2 regions of the Rhizobium sp. KDH_Rht_773_N genome follow, and region 1 is predicted to be linked to the other one. Evidence: riboswitches for the same ligand, from Rfam matches in the RefSeq annotation. Region 1 holds a riboswitch; the other holds the start of a gene.

Evidence for each region. A riboswitch is a leader RNA that binds a small molecule or an ion and turns the genes downstream of it on or off. The one in region 1 is predicted to bind thiamine pyrophosphate.
Region 2: linked by a shared signal. The riboswitch ahead of thiM (hydroxyethylthiazole kinase) and the one ahead of ACU8HS_RS10715 (YkoF family thiamine/hydroxymethylpyrimidine-binding protein) in region 1 are both predicted to bind thiamine pyrophosphate.

What each region holds. Positions count from the first base shown of each region.
Region 1 is NZ_CM129525.1:2,137,306-2,148,499, reverse strand. Features, by position in the region: gene fdhF (formate dehydrogenase subunit alpha) at 1-1,544, opposite strand, end outside; gene ACU8HS_RS10750 (formate dehydrogenase beta subunit) at 1,548-3,104, opposite strand; gene ACU8HS_RS10745 (formate dehydrogenase subunit gamma) at 3,101-3,580, opposite strand; gene ACU8HS_RS10740 (LysR family transcriptional regulator) at 3,718-4,611, opposite strand; gene ACU8HS_RS10735 (ArsR/SmtB family transcription factor) at 4,685-5,026, opposite strand; gene ACU8HS_RS10730 (SDR family oxidoreductase) at 5,128-5,898, opposite strand; gene soxR (redox-sensitive transcriptional activator SoxR) at 5,986-6,450, opposite strand; gene ACU8HS_RS10720 (NADPH-dependent FMN reductase) at 6,531-7,106, shown strand; TPP riboswitch at 7,300-7,413, shown strand; gene ACU8HS_RS10715 (YkoF family thiamine/hydroxymethylpyrimidine-binding protein) at 7,404-8,012, shown strand; gene ACU8HS_RS10710 (ABC transporter permease) at 8,027-8,818, shown strand; gene ACU8HS_RS10705 (ABC transporter ATP-binding protein) at 8,815-9,570, shown strand; gene ACU8HS_RS10700 (ABC transporter substrate-binding protein) at 9,581-10,585, shown strand; gene ACU8HS_RS10695 (acyltransferase family protein) at 10,650-11,194, shown strand, end outside.
Region 2 is NZ_JBRFNB010000002.1:455,114-466,307, forward strand. Features, by position in the region: gene ACU8HS_RS24020 (sn-glycerol-3-phosphate import ATP-binding protein UgpC) at 1-385, shown strand, start outside; gene ACU8HS_RS24025 (endonuclease/exonuclease/phosphatase family protein) at 397-1,434, shown strand; gene ACU8HS_RS24030 (aldehyde dehydrogenase (NADP(+))) at 1,635-3,158, shown strand; TPP riboswitch at 3,350-3,448, shown strand; gene thiM (hydroxyethylthiazole kinase) at 3,500-4,300, shown strand; gene thiE (thiamine phosphate synthase) at 4,297-4,932, shown strand; gene thiD (bifunctional hydroxymethylpyrimidine kinase/phosphomethylpyrimidine kinase) at 4,929-5,741, shown strand; gene ACU8HS_RS24050 (GNAT family N-acetyltransferase) at 5,926-6,405, shown strand; gene ACU8HS_RS24055 (glycoside hydrolase family 3 N-terminal domain-containing protein) at 6,431-7,453, shown strand; gene ACU8HS_RS24060 (ABC transporter substrate-binding protein) at 7,498-9,144, shown strand; gene ACU8HS_RS24065 (ABC transporter permease) at 9,204-10,181, shown strand; gene ACU8HS_RS24070 (ABC transporter permease) at 10,183-11,061, shown strand; gene ACU8HS_RS24075 (ABC transporter ATP-binding protein) at 11,058-11,194, shown strand, end outside.

The DNA.
Region 1 (11,194 bases):
GGGCTGTGCTGCGGCTCGGCCACGAACGCCGCCCAGTCCTCGAATTCCGACCAGTCGCAACGCTCGCGGATGAATTTCTCATCGCAGAGACCCTCGGTCACGATCACATGCGCCAAAGCGGTCAGCATCGCGACATTGGTGCCGGGCTTCAGCGGCAGATGGAAGGATGCCTCGACATGCGGCGAGCGCACGATATCGGTGCGGCGCGGATCGATGACGATGAGCTTGGCGCCCTGCCGCAGCCGCTTCTTGAGACGCGAACCGAAAACCGGGTGGCCGTCGGTCGGGTTGGCACCGATGATAACGACGACGTCCGACTGTTCGACGCTGTCGAAATTCTGCGTGCCGGCCGAGGTGCCGAAGGCCTGACCGAGACCGTAGCCCGTCGGCGAATGGCAGACACGTGCGCAGGTATCGACATTGTTGTTGCCGAAGCCGGCGCGGACCAGCTTCTGGACAAGATAGGTCTCTTCATTGGTGCAGCGGGACGATGTGATGCCGCCGATCGCCTCGCGGCCATATTGGTACTGGATACGGCGGAACTCCGAAGCGACATGCGCATAGGCCTCATCCCAGCTCACTTCGCGCCAGGGATCCGTCACCTTCTCGCGGATCATCGGATTGAGGATGCGGTCCTTGTGGGTCGAATATCCATAGGCAAAGCGGCCCTTGACGCAGGAATGGCCGCGGTTGGCCTGTCCGTCCTTCCACGGCACCATGCGCACCAGTTCCTCGCCGCGCATTTCCGCCTTGAAGGAACAGCCGACGCCGCAATAGGCGCAGGTCGTGACCGCCGAATGTTCCGGCTGGCCGATGCGGATGACCGATTTTTCCGTCAGCGTCGCCGTCGGGCAAGCCTGCACGCAGGCGCCGCAGGAAACGCATTCGGACTCCACGAAATGCTCGTGCATGCCGGGCGAGACGCGCGAACCGAAGCCGCGCCCCTCGATCGTCAAGGCGAACGTGCCCTGTACTTCCTCGCAGGCGCGCACGCAGCGTGAGCAGACGATGCATTTCGACGGATCATAGGTGAAGTAGGGATTGGATTCGTCCTTCGGCATCCATTTCAGATTGATCTCGCCGCCATTGCGTGCCCTGACGTGGTTGTCGCCCTCGTAGCCGTAGCGCACGTCGCGCAGCCCGACGGCGCCCGCCATGTCCTGCAGCTCGCAATCGCCGTTGGCAGCGCAGGTCAGACAGTCGAGCGGATGGTCGGAAATATAAAGCTCCATCACGCCACGGCGGATGTTCTTCAGCCGCTCCGTCTGCGTATGGACGACGATGCCTGGAGCCACCGGCGTGGTGCAGGAGGCCGGCGTTCCGTTGCGGCCGTCGATCTCGATGAGACAGAGGCGGCAGGAGCCGAAGGCATCGACCATATCGGTCGCGCAGAGCTTCGGCACCTGAATGCCGGCCTCCATCGAGGCCCGCATGATCGAGGTACCCTCGGGGACTGTCACCTGCCTGCCGTCGATGGTCAGCGTCACCATCGTTTCGGATTTGGAGGCCGGCGTTCCGTAGTCGATTTCGTGAACAAGAGACATGATCTATTCCGCCGCTTCGATGAGAGGGACCGGGGCAAAATCCTCGGGGAAGTGCGTCATCGCGCTCATGACGGGATAGGGCGTGAAACCGCCGAGCGCGCAGAGCGAGCCGAATTTCATCGTATTGCAGAGATCGGCCAGCAGCTCGCGGTTCTTTTCCGGTTCGATGCCCTGAGCGATCTTGTCCGCCGTTTCGACGCCGCGCGTCGAGCCGATGCGACAGGGCGTGCACTTGCCGCAGCTTTCCACCGCGCAGAATTCCATGGCGAACCGCGCCTGCTTGAGCATATCTGCCGTATCGTCGAAGACGACGAGGCCGGCATGGCCGATCAGCCCGTCCCTGGCGGCAAAGGCCTCGTAGTCGAACGGCGTATCGAAGAGCGACCGCGGAAAATAGGCGCCGAGCGGTCCGCCCACCTGTACCGCCTTCACCGGCCGGCCTGACGCCGTGCCGCCGCCGATCTTCTCGACGATATCACCGAGCGACAGGCCGAAGGCGGTTTCATAAAGGCCGCCATATTTCACGTTACCGGCGATCTGCAGCGGGATGGTGCCGCGTGACCGGCCCATGCCGAAATCACGATAGAAGGCCGCCCCCCTCTCCATGATCACAGGCACCGAGGCGAGCGAGATGACGTTGTTGATGACCGTCGGACAGTTAAACAGGCCCTTGTGCGCCGGCAGCGGCGGCTTGGCGCGCACGATGCCCCGCTTGCCTTCGAGGCTGTTGAGCAGCGCGGTTTCCTCGCCGCAGACGTAAGCGCCGGCACCGGTGCGGATTTCCATGTCGAATGCCTTGCCGGAACCGAGCACCGAACTGCCGAGGATGCCGGCCTTGCGGGCAATCTCTACTGCCTCCGTCATCGTGGCGATGGCGTGCGGATATTCCGAACGCGTGTAGACGAAACCTTTCGTGGCACCTGTCGCAAGCCCGGCAATCGCCATGCCTTCGATGAGCACGAAAGGATCGCCTTCCATGATCATCCGATCGGCAAAGGTGCCGCTGTCGCCCTCATCTGCATTGCAGACGATATATTTGCGCGACCCGGCCGCATCGAGCACCGTCTTCCACTTGATGCCGGTCGGAAAGCCCGCCCCGCCGCGACCGCGAAGGCCGGAATCGGTCACTTCCCTGACGATATCGGCAGCCTGCATCGCCACTGCGCGGCGAAGGCCCGCAAGCCCGCCATGGGCTTCGTAATCCGCAAGCGAAAGCGGATCGGTAATGCCGCAACGGGAAAAGGTGAGGCGGGTCTGGCCCTTCAGGAATGGGAGGTCCTCGACTTCCCCAAGACAGAGCTCATGCGCCCTGCCATCCATCAATCCCGCGTCGAAGAGGCCTGCGACATCCTTCGCCGCGACCGGCCCGTAGCCGATCCGTTTGCCGGAAACCTCGACTTCGACCAGCGGTTCGAGCCAGAGCATTCCGCGCGAGCCGTTGCGCACGACGACCGCATCGAGGCCGCGGGCGGCGATCTCCTGGTTAATCGCCTTTGCCACCTTCTCAGCCCCGAGCGAGAGCGCTGCGGCATCGCGCGGAATATAGATTCTTACGGTCATCGGCGCGCCTCCTCGACGAGTTCGGCCGCAAGCGCGTCATCGACCCGGCCATGCACTTCGCCGTCGAACATGGCGGCCGGCGCACAGGCGCAGAGACCGAGACAATAGACCGGCTCCAGCGTCACGCTGCCGTCCAGTGTCGTCTGATGAAAATCGATGCCGAGCAGGCTCTTGATACGCTCGGCCAGCGCGTCGCCGCCCATCGACTGGCAGGCTTCGGCACGGCAGAGCTTCAGCACGTGCCGACCGGCGGGGTGATCGCGATAATCGTGGTAGAAGGTCACGACGCCGTGGACCTCGGCGCGGGAAAGATTGAGTTCGTCGGCGATGACCGGCAGGGCTTCCTGCGGCACGTAACCGAACTCGTCCTGAACCTCATGCAGAATGGGGAGCAACGGGCCTTCGAGGGATCGAAGATCGGCAACGATCGAGCGCACGCGCCCGGCAATATCGCCCTCGGCGATACGTATGTTCATCAGCAGCCCTCCCTCGGCTTGCGAATTCCGCGAAATGCGCAAAAACCTCCCCATGTCCTTGCGATTTCTAGGGAACTGTCTCAGGGAAGCGGGCCGCGATCAATAAAGCAGTCTCGTTGCTTGATAGTTTTTTTCTATCAAAGTTCCGCATCTTCCACGAGTGTTCTTGCCTCATGCAACAAAGCAGAAACAAGGGGCGTGAACGGTTCCCGGTAGGGGGCGACAAGGCCCACAAGATGGTGCGCCTCTGGCTCGACGATCGGGATCATTCGGATCTCCACAGGAAAACCGAATGATTTCGCTACGTTACGCGGCATGATGCTCGCCCAGCGCCCGGTCCGAACATGCGAAAACAGCACGATCATCGAGTTTGATTCGAGCGTCGGATGCACCGTCGCGCCCGCCTCGGTCAAATGTCGGTTGATGATACGGCGGTTCTGCATGTCGGCCGTCAATAGACAAAGTCGAAGATCGCCGACTTCACGCCATGTCACACTCTCGCGATCCGAGAGCGGGCTGCCGGCGGCAGTGATGAGATTGTAACGCTCCGCGTAGAGCGGCACCGAGGTGACACGCCCGAGCGGCTCGTTTTCCAGATAGGTGACGCCGGCATCGATCTCGAGATTTTCGAGCATTCCCAGCACCTGCAGCGAATTGCGCGAGACGATGGAGAAGGTGACGTCGGGGTGTCGCTCCTGAAAGGGCGTCGTGATTCGCGACAGCATGGCGAGCGCGGTCGGAATGGAAGCCAGCCGCAGATGGCCGGAGAGACCTTTGCGGGCGGCGCGCATTTCCTCGCGCATCGTGCGTGTGTCGCCGACGATGCGCCGCGCCCATTCGAGGACGCGCTGCCCTTCCGGCGTCAATCCCTGAAAACGGGAGCCGCGCTGCACCAGCATGACGCCGAGCTGGTCCTCGAGCTGGCGAATGGCGGCAGACAGCGTGGGTTGGGAAACGCCGCATTCCTCCGCCGCACGACCGAAATGTTTCTCGTTGGCGAGTGCGATGAAGAATTCCAGCTTGTCGATCATCCGGCCCCCCCTGCCGAATTCGGGATGAGGCCTATCTTCGCGGCTTGCCGGCCGCTTCGCAAGAGCTGCAGCCTCAGCCCTTCTCGGCAACCGGGAAGAGACTGAAAAGTGATTCGAGGAAAGCCAGAACGCTTTCATTGCCCATGCTGTAATAGACGAGCCGGCCGTCGCGCCGCGTGTTGACGAGGCCTTCGAGCCGCAGCCGGGCAAGCTGCTGCGACACCATAGCCTGCTGTATACCAAGGATATCCTCGATCTCGCCCACCGTCTTTTCGCCTTCCGAAAGGATACAGAGGATGAGCAACCGGGTCTGATGGGCTAGCGCCTTCAGGAGATCACTCGCCTCGTGGGCTTTGTCAGCAAGCTTCTGCAAGTCCTGGCCGGTCATGCCCGGCTTCGGTTTAGGCAATGGCATCTGCTTCTCGGAAGGAGGTAATAAGGTAGATCAGTACAATATCATATTCGCAGAAGCGAATTGGTCAAATGTCGCGAAATACCAAAAAAAGTCCAACCAAATCAGCAGATAAGCTGGCCGCCATTGATCTCGAGAACCTGGCCTGTGATGTAGCCGGAGAGCGAAGGCGCCGCCAGGAAGAGATAGGCCGGGGCGCAATCTTCCGATGTTCCGAGCCGCTGCAGCGGGATCGACTTGCGTGTCTGCTCCAGTTTTTCGCGAGATGAATAGCGTGCATGGAAATCGGTATCGATCGTGCCCGGCGACACGCAATTGACCCGGATACCGTCAGGCGCGAGTTCGCGGGCGAGCGCCTTGGAATAGGTCGCAACGAAGGCTTTCGATGCGGAATAGATCGCCGAACCCGGACTGCCGCCCGTCAGCGCCGATATCGAGACCGTGTTGACGATGGCCGCACCCTGCGCTGCCCGAAGAGCAGGAAGCAGTGCGCGTGTAAGTTCCACCACCGACGTCTGGTTGAGGCGCACGACAGTCTCGTAGTCGGCATCGGTCAGCTCGCCGGCGGGAAAACGTCCATGCATCGTACCGGCATTGTTGACCAGAACATGGATCTTGTCGAAGAAATCGAGCGCTTCCTGCGCAAACTTCGCAGCCCCACCCGGATGCAGGAAATCGGCCGGCAGCAGCAGCGCCCGGCGCTCCGATTCGGCCGTCAGAAGAAAATCCGGCAGTTCGCGTTCGCCCTTGCGCCCGGTATGCACAAGCACGCGCGCTCCGCAATCCAGAAACTGCCGGGCAACTTCAAGGCCGATGCCCCGCCCGGCACCCGTCACGACGACATTGCGGTTTTCGAACAGTTTGGGATGAAACACGAAGCTCTCCTCTTGGCGGGCTGGCCCCGCCGCTTGCGCTATCAGGCCTAACATATGCGGCAACCGGCCAAAAGAAAGCCCGCAGGCCTACGCATCCGGATCGAGAAGCCGCGCACCGGTGCCCTGACTGCCGAGCACGTCGAAGGGATTGCGCAGCGGACAGGCATCAATGGAGAGACAGCCGCAGCCGATACAGCTCGTCAGATGGTCGCGCAGCAGGCTGAGCCGCCTGATGCGAGCATCGAGATCATCCTTCCAGAGCGCAGACAGCCTCTGCCAATCCTCCACTGTCGGTGTGCGGCCTTGCGGCAGGGTCTCGAAGGCGGTCTGGATTTCAGCAAGAGGGATGCCGACGCGTTGCGCCACCTTGATGATGCCGAGACGCCGCAGCACGTCGCGACCATAGCGGCGCTGATTGCCACGGGTGCGAATGCTGGAAATCAGTCCTTTCGCCTCGTAGAAATGCAGGGCGGAAACCGCAAGTCCGCTGCGTTCTGCCACCTCCCCCACCGTCAGAAGCCTGCTCAGGGAGAATGTCGGGTTCTGCTGCATGGCCTATTGACCTCAATATTGGTTGAGGTTTTATAGACTGCGCTCCCGAGGCCGTAAAGCCGACAAAGAAGGAGCAATGCATGCAGAAAGCCATGAGGCTTGCCGTCATCTACGGCAGCACGCGCGACGGGCGCATCTGCGACAGGGTCGTAAAATGGCTGGCAAGAGAGCTTGTCGGCTTCCCGCAATTCGAAATCGACATCATCGACCCGCTGGCCTTTTCGCTGCCGCGGGAACATGCGCCGCATCATCCCGAGGCAAGACGGCTTGCCGACAGGCTCCATCAGGCCGATGGCTTCATTCTCGTCACGCCGGAATATAATCACAGCTTCACCGCTTCCCTGAAATTCCTCATCGACCTCTTTGCCGAGCCCTGGCACGGCAAGCCGGTCGCCTTCGTTTCCTATGGCGGCGTATCCGGCGGATTGCGGGCGGTCGAGCAGCTGCGCCTCGTCTTTGCGGAGCTTCACGCCGTCACGATCTGCGATGCGGTGAGCTTCAGCTCTCCCTGGCGTCGTTTCGACGATGAGGGCCGGCTGCACGATCCCCAGGATGCGCTGCGCCGGCTTTCGCGAATGACAGCCCAGCTGCAATGGTGGACCGAAGCACTGATTGCCGCGCGCAGCGACCGCCCCTATGCCGGCGCAGCCGCCTGAGACAGCGACATCCGGTTCCGTTTCTGGCAGGTCCGAAACCGGCTGGACACCCGGACAGGACCTCCGTCCGGGTGTTTCCTCCTTTCCCGACAGATGGCGGATGCGCCCGGCCTGCCATCCTCCGCTTGCCGACCGTGTAGCCGGATAGCAATTTTGCGGTTGCGGTATCGCCGAGCCGGTGCTAGCTTCCGCCACAATTTCACGGGGGAGCTCCATATTGCTGGGGCTGAGATGTGAGGCGCATGCCTCCGGACCCTTCAAAGCTGATCTGGGTAATGCCAGCGGAGCGAGGTCCAAATGTTTTCCGGCGCGCAAGTGTCCCTGTATCCGATGTCCGGCAATTTCGTCGGCATCATCCTTGATGCGATCAAGGCGCTCGAGCCCTATCGTGACCGGCTCCGCATCGAAACCGACGATATTTCCACGCTGATGGTCGGCCCGCCCGACGTACTGTTTGCCGCCATGCGCGACCTCTTCGTTGCGGCCTCGGCAAGCGGCGAACATTGCGTTTTATCCGCTGCCGTCTCGCGCGGCTGCCCCGGCGAGCCGGATGACGCCATCTGCGGCACCGGCCTGGCCACGATCCGCTCCGAACCATTGGCCGAGCGTGTGGAGGCGGCGATGGCAGCGGTCAGGGAAACGCCAAGGACCGGCCAGCCGACCGCCGCCCAGTTTTCTCTCTATGTCATGGGAACCGGCACCCATATGGACGAGATCTACGGCTGCATCGATTTCCTGAAGCGCTCCGGCACTTTCGACCGATCCAAGAATTTCTGTACCAAGCTGCGCGGCGATGCCGGTGCGATCTTCGCGACCATCCATGAAGCCTTCTACCGCTTCGGCGATCCCGAGGGCCATGTGACGCTGGATATTACGGTCTCGGCAAACAGCCCGAGCAAAGCCTGAGACGCCTGACGGCAATGACCTTATCGAAACCGGATTCGACATTTGCACCACTGCGGCGGGCCCTGCCAGCCATTCTTGCCGTATGCGCCTTCCTGGCCGTCTGGGAGTTCTATGTCGATCTCTCTGGCATCAAGCCCTCCATCCTGCCCTCGCCTTCGCGCATCCTCACACAAGGCTGGCTGAACAGGCAGGCGCTGCTCGACAATACCTGGCCCACGCTTGGCGCGACGCTCGGCGGTTTCGCCCTGTCGCTGCTCTTTGCCTTCGCCTCCTCGGTGCTGATGGATTTCATACCCTTCATGCGCCGCGCGCTGCTGCCGCTCTTCATCGTCAGCCAGACATTGCCGCTGGTCGCAATCGCCCCTCTGGTCGTGCTCTGGTTCGGTTTCGGGCTGTTGCCGAAGCTTCTGCTCGTCGCCCTCGTCACCTTCTTTCCGCTGCTTGTCGCCCTGCTGCAGGGCTATGAAGCGACGGATCGGGATATTGCCGAGCTTCTGAGTTCCATGAAGGCAAGCCGCTGGCGTATCTTCTGCCTGGCAAGGCTTCCCTCCGCCATGCCGTTCTTCTTTGCCGGCCTGCGCATAGCGATCACCTATGCCGTGGTCGGTGCAATCTTTGCCGAATATGCAGGCGCCGCACGCGGCCTCGGGATCTACATGCTCAATGCCAAGAACAATTTCCGGCCGGACCTCGTGCTTGCCGCCGTCGTCGTCAGCGCCCTCCTGACCCTGGGCCTCTTCGCTCTCACGCTGGCGGTGCAGCGCCTGGTCATGCCCTGGCAATCTCCTGCGGAGAAACGCCGATGAGCGGGATGCTTGAGCTGAAGAACGTCTCGAAATCCTTCGCCGGCATGGACGTGCTGAAGGATATTTCCCTTCATGTCGCCAGAGGCGAATTCGTCTCGATCGTCGGCCCCTCCGGCTCCGGCAAATCGACGATCCTTCGCCTTCTGACACAGGCACTGCAGGCCGATGGCGGCGACATTTTCTTTGACGGCATGCCGCTTTCGCAAGCCGCACACGCCTTTGCCTTCATGCCGCAACGCGATGCGCTGATGCCGTGGCGAAGCGTCATCGACAATGCGATCCTCGGCCTCGAAGTGCACGGCATGCGCCGCAGCCAGGCGCGCTCCGTTGCCGCCCCTCTCTTCGAACGCTTCGGCCTTGCCGGTTTTGAGAATCACTATCCCGCCGCCCTTTCTGGCGGCATGCGCCAGCGTGCGGCCCTGCTGCGCACCGTAATTCAGCGACAGGACATGCTGCTGCTCGATGAGCCCTTCGGGGCACTCGACGCGCTCACCCGCACCCAGATGCAGGAATGGCTGCAGGGCATGTGGACCGACCACCGCTGGACGGCCCTGCTGATCACCCATGATGTGCGGGAAGCGGTTTTCCTGTCCGATCGCATCTACGTGCTTTCCGCCCGTCCGTCGGCGGTGATCCGGGAATTCGACGTGCCGCTGAAAAGACCCCGCACGCTTGCCGATCTCGGCTCCCCGGCCGCCCAGGCGATCGAAACCGAAATTCTTCAAACATTGCTGCATCCGCAAAGAACCTGAGGAGGTCCCGATGCTTCTCACCCGCCGACAGACCCTTTTTGCCGCCATGGCTGCAAGCCTCGCCGCCCGCACTGCCTTCGCCCAATCCAGAGCCGCGGTTCGCATCGCACTCGACTGGACGCCGAACACCAATCACATCGGCATCTATGTCGCCAAGGCCAAGGGCTTCTACGAGGCGGCCGGCCTCGACGTCGAGATCTTGCCCTATGCCGATACCAGCGCCGGCACGCTTGTCGCCAACGGCGTTGCCGATTTCGGCATCTGCGGAGAGATTGAAGCCTTCACCCAACGCGCCGCCGGCGCGGATGTGAAGCTCGTTTATGCCGTCGTACAGACGGAAACCGGCAGGCTGATCTTCAAGGGCGGCCGCGACGATATCAAGAGCCCGAGGGATCTGGACGGAAAAACCTATGGCGGCTTCGGCGGCGCATGGGAGGAGGCGCTCGTCTCCGCAATGATCCGCAACGACGGCGGCAAGGGCGCATTCCAGAATGTCACGCTCGGCACCTCCGCCTATGAGGCACTCGATAATGGCGCAGTGGACTTCACGCTGGAAATCTATACCTGGGAGGGTATCGCCGCGCAGCTGGAGAACCGGCAGGTCGGTCGCTGGCGCTATAGCGACTACGGCATTCCCGACGAGCAGACGACGGCAATCGCATCCAGCGACGCCTATCTGTCGGCCAATCCGCAAAACGCCCGCGCCTTCATCCAGGCCACGCTCAAGGGTTACGCCTATTCGGTCGACAATCCGGACGAGGCCTGTGATCTCCTCATTGCCGGCAGCAACGGCGCGCTGCTGAACACCGAGCTGGTCAAGGCATCGCAAAAGGCGCTGGTCGAGGGCCATTTCCTCAAGAGTACCGACGGCGCGATCGGCCTCATCGATCCGGCCAAGGCGGAAGCGATCGGAGCTTTCCTCTTCGACCACGGCATCCTGCTGGATGCCAATGGCGCGGCGCTGAAGGAAAAGCCCGACTTTTCCACCTATTACACCAACGATCTGCTTGGCTGAGATAATCCCGCTCTTGCCGGCGGCAGCTTTCCGCTGCAAAGTCCGGCCAGGAGCGAGGAGTGACATGCAGCAGCAGGACCGGGTGGCCGGAGCGGATTTCTTGCGTGCGGCCGCCTGCCTGCTGGTGCTCATCCACCATCTTATCCTGCGCGTCGACCTCAACAGGACTGAAGGCTTGCAGCCGGTGCTGACCGCTCTGCGCTTCGGCAATTTCGGCGTCGCCATCTTCTTCATCCTCAGCGGTTTCCTGCTGGCCCTGCCGTTCTGGCGCAGCCTGGATGCCGGCCGCGCCATGCCTGGCCTGCGCACCTATGTCCTGCGACGCGCAGCCCGCATCGTGCCCGGTTACTGGGTGGCCTTGACGGCGGGCTTCGTCCTCAGCATCACGCTGCTTGAGCACAGGCTGACGCCGGAACTCGTTCTGCGTTATGCCAGTGGCCTCTTCTTCATGAGCCAGTGGCACTGGCGCACCTTCTTTCCTGTCGAGGGCAACGGTCCGCTCTGGTCCATATGCTTTGAGGTCACGAGTTATACGCTGCTGCCGCTTGGCTTCCTCTGGCTTTTCGCGATACCGCAAGACCGCCGTTCTGCGCTCGTCACGCGGCTTGC
Region 2 (11,194 bases), on a different replicon from region 1:
GGAGGGCCGCGTCAACGAAAACGGCACCTTCATCTATGACGAAGGCCGCAGCGTCGCGCTTCCGGCCGAACGCGGCAAGCAGCTTGCCGGCCAGCGCGTCGTGCTCGGCGTGCGTGCCGAAGCCGCCCGCCTCGTTTCCCCGGATGCACCCGGCGCACTCGTCGCCACCGCCGATTTCATCGAAGAACTGGGCGCGAGCCGCGTCGTGCATGCCGATTTCGATGGCCTGCCCTTCGCTGTCGCGATGACCGGTTCGGTCTCGCTGAAGACCGGCGACCGGATCGGCATCGCGATCGATCAGGATTCGATCCATCTCTATTCGGCCGACACCGGCGCAGGCCTCGTCGCCCCGGCTCGCGCGAACGCCAAGACCGTCGACGCCTGAGCCTGCCAGCCATGAGCAATTTTTCCGATCTCGCGACCGGCGACCGCAACCTCGTTGCGGTTGCCGTGGAAGCGCTTGCCGCCCCGTCAGCCGCCTTCTTCGACGAGGCACGGGCCGCAGCATTGACGCGAGCCGAACATGACCGGCTGGCTGCGACGCAGCCGGCCCTCTCGACGATCGAAGTGGTCCATGCCGATAGCGGCATTGAAGCGGCCAGCGGCATCGTCGTCGCTGCGTGGAATGCCGAACGTCTGAAGTACCACGCGCCTTCGGTCGAACTCGTTTCCCAAAGCGGTGCCGATATCCTGCTGCTGACCGAGGCCGATCTCGGCATGGCACGCGCCGGCAACCGCCATACCGTTGCCGATCTCGCCCGCGATCTTGGCATGTCCTATGTCTTCGGCGTGGAATTCATCGAGCTCGGCCTCGGGGATTCGCGCGAGCGCGAATGGCACAAGGGCGAAACGAACGCAGTCGGTTTTCACGGCAATGCGCTGCTGTCGCGCCTGCCGGTGACGGACGCCGCACTCATCCGCCTCGACGATGGCGGCAATTGGTGGACGGATGCGAAGGACGGTCAGGGCCGGATCGGCGGACGCATGGCGATTGCCGCGAGGATCGAGACTTCACTCGGGCCGATCCTCGCCGTCAGCGTGCATCTGGAAAGCAAGACCGATATCGAGGATCGCGCCGGGCAGACGCGCAGGCTGATCGCGGCCGTTGAAAAGCTGGCCGGAAACCTGCCTGTGGTGATCGGCGGAGACTTCAACACCAATAGCCTTCCGGCCGGCACGCGCGAACCGGAAGCCCACGAACCGCTGTTCGGCCTGCTTGCCGAAGCCGGCTACCGCTGGGAGGCAGCCAACGACTTCGCACTCACGCAGCGCACGCGTCCGGACGGCACTCCGCAGCCGCCTTTCGCCCGGCTTGACTGGCTGTTCACCCGCGGGCTTACGGCAAGCCAAGCCGTGACCGTTCCCGCCGTCGATGCCGACGGCGCAGCGATCTCGGACCACGACCTCGTCAAGGCCCGGTTTTCCACGCTCTGATCAGCCACGGACAAAGAGCCGCAGCCCGGCAGGCCCGCCGAATGGCGGCCTGCCGTTTCCCCGAATTCCCTGCGGAATGTCTCCCCGACGATGCTTCTGCCAGAGAGGTCCTCTTCGCTGCGACTTTGGGGAAAGATGTTGTGAAATTGAGAAAGCGAACGCCTATATAGTCGCCGAGTCTGTTTGAAAGGAAATCCGTCATGACTATCAATGGAAGCCTGCTCGTCGCGGGATCGGAAAAGCGCGGCACGCGCGGGGAACTCTACGGCATCGAGGCAGCCACCGGGACGCCCTTGCCCGTTTCCTTTGGCGGCGCCTCTGCCGAAGACGTCGAGGAGGCGACCAGGGCTGCATGGGAGGCCTTCGCCTCCTACCGGGAAACCGATCTCGAAACGCGGGCGGCCTTCCTTGAAACGATCGCCAGCGAGATCGAAGCGATCGGTGACGAACTGATCGTGCGGGCGATGGCGGAGACCGGGCTCCCACGCGGGCGCCTGGAAGGCGAACGTGCCCGCACCACCGGACAGCTTCGGCTGTTTGCGAAGGAGGTCCGTGACGGCCGCTTCCAGGAACTTCGTTTCGACGGCGCCGATCCCTCCCGCAAGCCGGTTCCGAAGCCGGATCTGCGCCTGCGCAACGTTCCCCTTGGCCCGGTCGCCGTTTTCGGCGCATCGAACTTTCCGCTCGCCTTCTCGGTCGCCGGCGGTGACACGGCGTCTGCGCTGGCGGCAGGATGCCCTGTCGTCGTCAAGGCGCACTCCGCCCATCCGGGCACATCGGAACTGGTCGGCCGCGCCGTACAGCGCGCCGTCGCCAAGGCTGGCCTGCATGCCGGCACTTTCGCGCTTCTTTTCGATACCGGTTTCGAGGTCGGGCAGAAGCTGGTGGCCGATGCCAGAATCAGAGCCGTCGGCTTCACCGGCTCACGCCGGGGCGGCACGGCGCTGATGAAGATCTCGTCCGAACGCAAGCAGCCGATCCCGGTTTATGCGGAAATGAGCAGCATCAACCCGGTCATCTTCTTCCCCCATGCGCTGAAAACCCGCGCGGCGGAGATCGCGACCGCCTTCGTGGGCTCGCTGGTTCTGGGTGCGGGACAATTCTGCACGAATCCCGGCCTCATTCTTGCCGTCGATGGCGAGGGCCTGGATACTTTCATTGCCAGGGCACGCGAGCTTCTGCCTGACGTCAGCGCCCAGACGATGCTGACGGGCTCCATCGCCAAGGCATTCTGCGATGGTGTCGCCCGGCTGGAAAAACATCCCGAAGTCCGCCTTGTCGCCAATGGCAAGCCCGGCAGCGAATTCGAAGGCACGGCCGCTCTCTTCGAGACGACGGCTGCGGCATTCCTGGCGCATCATGAGCTTCAGGACGAAATTTTCGGTGCAGCCGGTCTCATCGTGCGCTGCCGCGATCTCGCTGAACTCGAACGCGTCCTCGACGGTCTCGAAGGTCAGCTGACCGTTGCCCTGCATATTGCGAGCGAAGACGAGCCGGACGCGAAGCGCCTCGTTCCCAAGCTGGAAATGCTTGCCGGACGCCTGCTCGTGAATGGCTTCGGAACCGGTGTGGAAGTATCGCCCGCGATGGTCCACGGCGGCCCCTATCCGGCAACGGCCGACGGCAGGTCGACGTCGGTCGGGACGCTCGCCATCTACAGGTTCCTGCGCCCGGTTTCGTATCAGGACTTTACGACCGAGCTGCTTCCGGCTCCGCTGCGGTGATCGGCCGGGGCTTGCCGGCCTCGATACGGCGGTCTCCTGGAAGAGACCGTCGAAAGGCCGGCAAGCCCCAGCACGGCTGGAAAGAGACATCCATCTTAAGACCGGTGCAGCGTCAGCATGCGCGGAGCCGCATTCGCAAAACCGTCATTTTGCCAGTGACATTGGCTCCATTCTCTGCAAGAAAGAGTGCCGTTGAGAGACAGGGGCGCCCGTTTGCAGGAACGGGCTGAGAAGCACCCTTCGAACCTGAACCGGATAATGCCGGCGGAGGGAGTCGCTCGGGTCACAATCTGCTTCATCGCATGATCGTTCCCGCGCCTGCCCCGCCTGAAAGGGGTACGATGGAGAACAAGACACCCGGGGCACTGTTGACGGCGATGCGCGCAAAGCCGCCGCTCGTGCAGTGCATCACCAATTATGTCGCCATGAACATCGCCGCCAACGTGGTGCTTGCTGCCGGAGCGTCGCCCGCCATGGTTCACGCCGCCGAAGAGGCGGGCGAATTTGCGGCGATCGCCGGAGCTTTGACGATCAATATCGGCACGCTTTCCACCCAATGGATCGACGGCATGCAGGCGGCGGCAACGGCCGCGAATGCGGACGGCAAGCCGTGGGTCCTTGATCCGGTCGCTCACTTCGCAACGTCCTTCCGCCGCAAGGCGGTTGCCGATCTGCTGGCGCTTCGCCCGACGATCATCCGCGGCAACGCCTCCGAGATCATCGCTCTCGCCGGCGGCGAAAGCCGCGGCCAGGGCGTCGACAGCCGTGACCCGGTCGAACAGGCCGAGGCATCCGCGCGGCTGCTTGCCGAACGGCATGGAACGGTCGTCGCCGTTACCGGCGTCGTTGATTTCGTGACCGACGGAGCGCAGGCGCTGCGCATCGAAGGCGGTTCGCCGCTGATGCCGCAGGTGACCGCGCTTGGCTGCTCGCTGACCTGCCTGACCGGCGCCTTTGCTGCCACCATTCCGGCAGATCCTTTCGCAGCCGCTGTCGCAGCGCTTGCCACTTTCGCGGTCGCCGGCGAGGAGGCCGCGAAGGAAGCGACCGGCCCCGGCTCGTTCTCGTGGCGCTTCCTCGATGCGCTTTGTGCGCTCGATGGCGCAAAACTCGATGCGCAAGTTAGGATCGGTGGCGCATGAAACGTTTCGATCTTTCCCTCTATCTGGTTCTCGATCCCGATCTCTGCGCTGGCATCGGCATGGTCGAGACGGCGCGGCTTGCCGTGGCCGGCGGCGCGACGATGGTGCAGCTTCGCGACAAGCATGGTGGGACGGCAAGGCTGATCGAGACCGGTCTTGCCCTGAAAGAGGTCCTGAAGGGCACCGACGCATTGCTGATCGTCAACGACGACGTGGAGGCGGCGATTGCGATCGGCGCCGATGGATTGCATATCGGCCAGGACGATATGGGACCGGCCGCCGCGCGCGCAATGATCGGACCGGACATGATCCTCGGCCTGTCGGTGGAGACGGAGGCTCTGGCAGCGGCCATTGAACCAGGGATCGTCGATTATGCCGGTATCGGGCCGGTCTTTGCCACCCCCACCAAGACCGACCACAAGCAGCCGATCGGCTTCGACGGGTTGGCGAAGTCGGTGGAAGCGGCACCGGTTCCCACGGTTGCGATCGGCGGCCTGAAGAGCGAACATGTCGCTTCCGTCTTTGCAGCAGGCGCCGATGGGCTTGCCGTCGTCTCGGCGATCTGCGGTACGCCGGACCCGAAGGCCGCGACGATCCGTATCGCCAAAGAAATCAGAAAGGCCGGCCGATGATCCGCAACGTCCTGTCCATCGCAGGTTCCGATCCTTCCGGCGGCGCCGGCATCCAGGCCGATCTGAAGGCTTTCTCCGCCCGCGGCGTCTATGGCATGGCGGCGCTGACGGCACTGACGGCGCAGAACACGCGGGGTGTAACCGGTGTGCATCTCGTGCCGCCGCAGTTCGTTTCCCAGCAGATCAAGGCGGTCTTCGCCGATGTGCGCGTCGATGCGGTCAAGATCGGCATGATCGCCAATGCCGGCATTGCCGAAGCGGTCGCCGAGGCGCTGGCGCCTCATCGCGGCATTCCCATCGTCGTCGATCCGGTCATGATCGCCAAAGGCGGAGCGGCACTTCTCGACCCCCAGGCTGTCGATGCGCTGACGCGGCACCTGCTGCCGCTTGCCACGCTGCTCACGCCCAACCTGCCGGAAGCCGCAGCCCTGCTGCACGAAGAAGTTGCCAAAAGCCGCGAGCAGATGGCCTCGCAGGCTGAGCGTCTGCGCGCGCTCGGCCCGGCCGCGGTGCTGGTCAAGGGCGGGCATCTCGAGAGCGACGAAAGCCCCGATGTTCTGTCGACTGCCTCCGGCCTGCATTGGTTCGAGGCGAAACGTGTTCCTACGAAGAATACGCACGGAACGGGCTGTACCCTTTCCAGTGCGCTTGCTGCCGAACTCGCAAAGGGTGTCTTGCCGCAAGCGGCTGTCGCGACTGCAAAAACCTATCTTGCGCAAGCAGTCGCCGCCGCGGGCGAGTTGACGGTCGGTTCCGGCCATGGGCCTGTCCATCATTTCCACGCCCTGTGGAAAGACGCCGCACTCTAATCCCGATCACAAATCCGATAGTGGACAAGCGGCCCGGTCAATCCGGGCCGCTTTGTTTTGCCTACCCTCAGTTGAGCAGGGGCATCAGGCAAAAAAGCCTGTTGACATGGCCGCTCAGATATCCAAAGCTATCTCATTAAAAGGGGATACATTCCGCAATAACGGAATAATTGGAGGAATTCGGGTGTCGGACCTGCTTGTGAGCTTATATTCCGCAAAGCTCGCCGAACTGAGAGGCAAAGCCGACTCCGTCGGCATCACCATCCGCCCGGCCCTGCCGCCGGAACTTCACGTCGTCATCGGCTGGGTGCGCGAACATTTCAGCGAAAACTGGGCGAGCGAAGTGGCGGTCGCCTTTTCCCGCCAGCCTGTCGCCTGTCTCATCGCCGTCGAGAACGGCAAACTTCTCGGCTTTGCCTGTTACGACACGACCGCCCGCGGCTTCTTCGGCCCGACCGGCGTCGATCCCGCAGCGCGCGGCAAGGGCATCGGCCTCGCCCTCTTTTCCGCCTGCCTGCAGACCATGAAGACGCTGGGGCACGCCTATGCCTTCATCGGCGATGCCGGCCCCGTCGATTTCTACGTCAAGACCGCCGGCGCGGTCGAGATTCACGCCCCCGACAAGGGCATTTACGAAGGCATGCTGCGAAGCCAGCCGAAATGACCATCTGATACCGGAGTTTGAAATAGTGTCCTCGACCCCGCTCGCTCTCTTCGTCGGCCTTCCCAATCCGACGCTTTCGGACGACGAATTCGCCCTCTTCCGCGAGACCAATCCGCTCGGCCTCTTCGTCGGTCGCCGCAACCTGCGCAATCCGGAACAGGCAAAGATCCTGATCGAGCGTTTCCGCGAGGCCGTCGGTCGCGACGATGCGCCCGTCTTCACCGACCAGGAAGGCGGACGCGTGCAGCATCTCGATGCCGGCCCCTGGCCGCTCTTCCGCAGCTTCGGCCAGTTTGCCGAGCTCGCACGCCATGACTTCGAACTCGGCAGGACGGCCCTGCGTCTTTCCTCGCAGGCCATGGGCGCGATGATGACAGAGCTCGGCCTTTCGAGCGGCTGCTCGCCGGTTCTCGACCTCGTGTTTGAGACGACGAGCGCTGTTATCGGCGCCCGCTCCTTCGGTCCGGATCCGGATTTCATCGCGGCCCTCGGCCGCCAAGTCGTGGATGGCCTGCTTGAGACCGGCAACATGCCGGTCATGAAGCACATTCCGGGCCACGGCCGCGCCACGCTCGATTCCCACAAGGAGCGCCCTGTTGTCGACGCCTCGCGCGAGACGCTCGTTTCCACCGACTTCAAGCCTTTCGTAGCGCTGAAGGATACGCCCTGGGCGATGGTCGCCCATGTCGTCTACTCCGCTTACGATGCCGAGCTTCCGGCCTCCATCTCGCCGATCATGCATGACGTGATCCGCAACGACATGGGTTATGACGGCGTCCTGATTTCCGACTGCATCTTCATGGAGTCGCTGCGGGGCACCCTGCCGGAACGCGTCACCCAGGTTCTCGATGCCGGTTTCGACATCGCCCTGCACAGCCACGGCGACCTCAAGGAAAGCGAAGCCGCCGCCAAGGCCGCGCGTCCGCTGACCGAGGCTGCGCAGAAGCGTATCGCCGCAGGCAAGGCTCGCCTCGGCAATCTCAGGATCGACTATCGCGCTGCCCACGCGGAGGTCGAAGCCATGTTTGCAAGCGCGCTGGTCTCCTGACCGGCGCCATTATTTTTCACCGCATAAGAAAAGGGGAATTTGACATGAAGAAATATCTTTTGGCCGCTGCTGCCCTGACCATGCTGTCAGGCTCGGCCATGGCACAGACCATCCTGACGGCCAATATCGAGCCGGCCACGACCTGGGTGCGCAACTTCAACCCGTTCAACCAGACATCGTCGCGCCAGTCGACGCTCGACTTCATCTACGAGCCGCTCGTCATCTTCAACCGCTTCGACAGCAACAAGCCGGTCTATCGCCTGGCCGAGAGCTTCAAGCTTTCCGACGACCTCAAAAGCATCGATTTCAAGCTGCGCCCGAACCTGAAGTGGTCGGACGGCCAGCCGCTGACCTCTGCCGACGTCAAGTTCACCTACGATTATCTCAAGAAGTTCCCGGCGCTCGACTTCGTCAGCATCTGGACCTTCATCACCGACGTTCAGGCGGTCGATGCCCAGACGATCCGCTTCACGCTCGCCAACCCGAGCTCGCTTGCAGCCGAGCAGCTCTCGCAGCTGCCGATCGTGCCCGAGCATGTCTGGAAGGACGTTGCCGACCCGGTCACCTATGCCAACGAAAACCCTGTCGGCAGCGGCCCGCTGACGGAAGTGCCGCGCTTCACCGGCCAGACCTACGACCAGTGCCGCAACCCGAACTACTGGGATGCCGAGCACCTGAAAGTCGACTGCATGCGCTTCCCGCAGCTTGCGGACAACAACCAGATCCTGACCGCGACCGCCGACGGCACGCTCGACTGGGGCGTCTCCTTCATTCCCGATATCGACAATGTCTACGTATCGAAGGATCCGGCCCACTATCACTACTGGTATTCGCCGAGCAGCATGGTCGCCTTCCTGTTCAACCTCGAAACCTCCAACGAGGGTAACAAGAAGGCCTTCAACGACGTGAAGTTCCGTCGCGCGGTCTCCATGGCGCTCGACCGCAAGACGATGATCGATGTCGCCGGCTACGGCTATCCGACGTTGAACGAAGACCCGGGCCTGATGGGCGAGCTCTACAAGAGCTGGGCGGACCCGTCCGTCAAGGCCGACTTCGGCAAGTTCGGCGCCTATGACGCCGATGCCGCCAAGGCATTGCTCGACGAAGCCGGCTATGTCGACAAGGATGGCGACGGCCTGCGCGACAATCCGGACGGCTCGAAGATCTCCTTCTCGATCATCGTTCCGAATGCCTGGACGGACTGGATCGACACGGTCAACATCGCCATCGAGGGCATGCAGGCCGTCGGCATCGATGCCAAGATCGAGACGCCGGAAGAAGCCGTCTGGACCTCCGACCTCATCGACGGCAAGTTCGATGCGGCGATCAACAGCCTGCCGGCATCGGCCTCGCCCTACTATCCCTACAAGCGCGCCTTCAGCGCTTCGGACAAGGGCAAGACCCGCTTCACCGCCCAGCGCTGGTTCAGCCCGGAAGTGGAAGATCTGGTGACCCAGTTCACCCACACGGCCGATCTCGACAAGCAGAAGGAAGCGATGAACAAGGCTCAGCGCATCGTTGCCGAAAACATGCCGATGATTCCGGTCTTCAACAATCCGAACTGGTATCAGTACAACACCAAGCGCTTCACCGGCTGGTCCACGAAGGAAAACCCCTTCGTCAATCCGTCCATCTCGCGCACCAACCCGGCACGTCTCCTGAACCTGCTGGCGCTCGAGCCGGTCAAGTAAGCCATTAGCAAAGGCGGGAGCGGCGCGGCAGGCGCCGCTCCTGTTTTGACGGAGTCCCCATGGCCTTTCTGCTTCGCCGCCTCGCCTTTTACCTGGCGGCCTTCATCGCGGCAGCGACGATCAATTTCTTCCTGCCCCGGCTGATGCCGGGCGATCCCGTGCGCATCATGTTTTCGAGTGCGGGCGCCGAACTGCCGCCGGAAAGCCTGCAGGCGCTGAAGCTCACCTTCGGCTTCGTCGATGGGCCGCTCTGGCAGCAGTACCTCACCTATCTCGGCAGCATCTTCACCGGCGATCTCGGCCGCTCGATCAAATATTTCCCGCTTCCGGTCACATCTGTTCTCGGCCACGCGCTGGTTTGGACCGTGGGCCTGATGGGCACGGCAACGATCATCAGCTTCGCGCTCGGCACCTTCCTCGGCATCGTCGCCGCCTGGCGGCGCGGCAGCAAATTCGACGTCATTGTCTCGATCGGCGCGATCTTCGCGACATCGGTACCGGCCGTCGTCACCTCTCTGATCGTGCTGTTTTTCTTCGGTTTCACGCTCGGCTGGTTCCCGAACGGCTATGCGGCCGATCCCTCGCTCGATCCGGCCTTCAGTTTCCAGTATATCGGCAGCGTCGCCTATCACGGCATCCTGCCGATGATCACGCTCTGCACCGTACTGGTCGGCGGCTTTACCGTGACCATGCGCAACAACATGATCAACCTGCTCGGCGAGGACTATATCGTCATGGCCCGCGCCAAGGGCCTCTCCGACCGGCATGTGATGCTCTGGTACGCGGCCCGCAACGCCCTGCTACCGACCGTTTCCAGTCTTGCGATCGCCATTGGCACTATTCTCGGCGGCTCGCTGGTGACGGAGGTCGTCTATAACTATCCGGGTCTCGGCAACATCCTTTATCAGGCGATCCTTGCCCGCGATTATCCCGTCATCCAGGGACAGCTTCTGATCATGACCGCGACCATGCTGATCGCCAATTTCATCGTCGATGTCAGTTACGTGCTGCTCGATCCGCGGCTGAAGGGAGCGTGAGATGAAGAGCCTTCTGCGCAACCGCAAGGCGCTGATCGGCCTTGCCATCATCGCCTTCATCGTCATCGTGGCGATCGCCGCGCCGCTTTTGACGCACTACGATCCCGCCGCCCGTACCGGCCGTCCGCACCAGCCGCCGTCAGCCGAACACATTCTCGGCACGACCCGCATCGGCCAGGACGTCTTTGCCCGCATGATCTACGGCGCACGCACTTCGCTTGCCGTCGGCTTCGGCGCAGGCCTGCTGATCACCGCCGTCGGCACCGCGCTCGGCATCATCTCCGGCTATCGCGGCGGCAAGACGGACGAGGTCATCAGCTTCTTTACCAACATGGTGCTGGTCGTGCCGAACCTGCCGCTGCTGCTCGTCCTTGCAGCTTTCATCGGCCAGGCGAGCCCGCTGGTCATTGCGCTTATCCTTGGCGCCACGTCCTGGGCCTGGGGTGCGCGCGTGACCCGCGCCGAAACGCTCTCCGTCAAGCAGAAGGACTATGTCAAATCGGCTGAGATGATGGGCGAGCCGCAATGGCGCATCATGACGTCAGAGATCTTCCCCAACGTGATTTCCATCGTCGGCATCAATTTCATCGGCAGCGTCATTTTCGCGATCATCACCGAGGCGACGCTGGAATTCCTCGGCCTCGGCGACCCGCGCGTCGTCTCCTGGGGCACCATGCTCTATAACGCGCAGAAGGCCTCCGCACTTTCGGTCGGCGCCTGGTGGGATATTCTCACGCCGTGCTTCGCACTCGCCTTCCTCGGCATCGGCATGTCGCTCCTCAACTTCGCCGTCGATGAGATCGCGAATCCGCGGCTGCGCACCGGCAATCATCTGAAGCGCTGGTCCCTGCTCATCCGCGCCGGGGAGGGTCGCCTGTGAACCAGCCGCTGCTTTCGGTCAAGAACCTCACGATCGACTATATCGGCGAGGAAAGGGACTTTCGCGCCGTCGATGACGTCAGCTTCGACGTGGCGCCGGGCGAAGTCTTCGGCCTTGCCGGCGAATCCGGTTG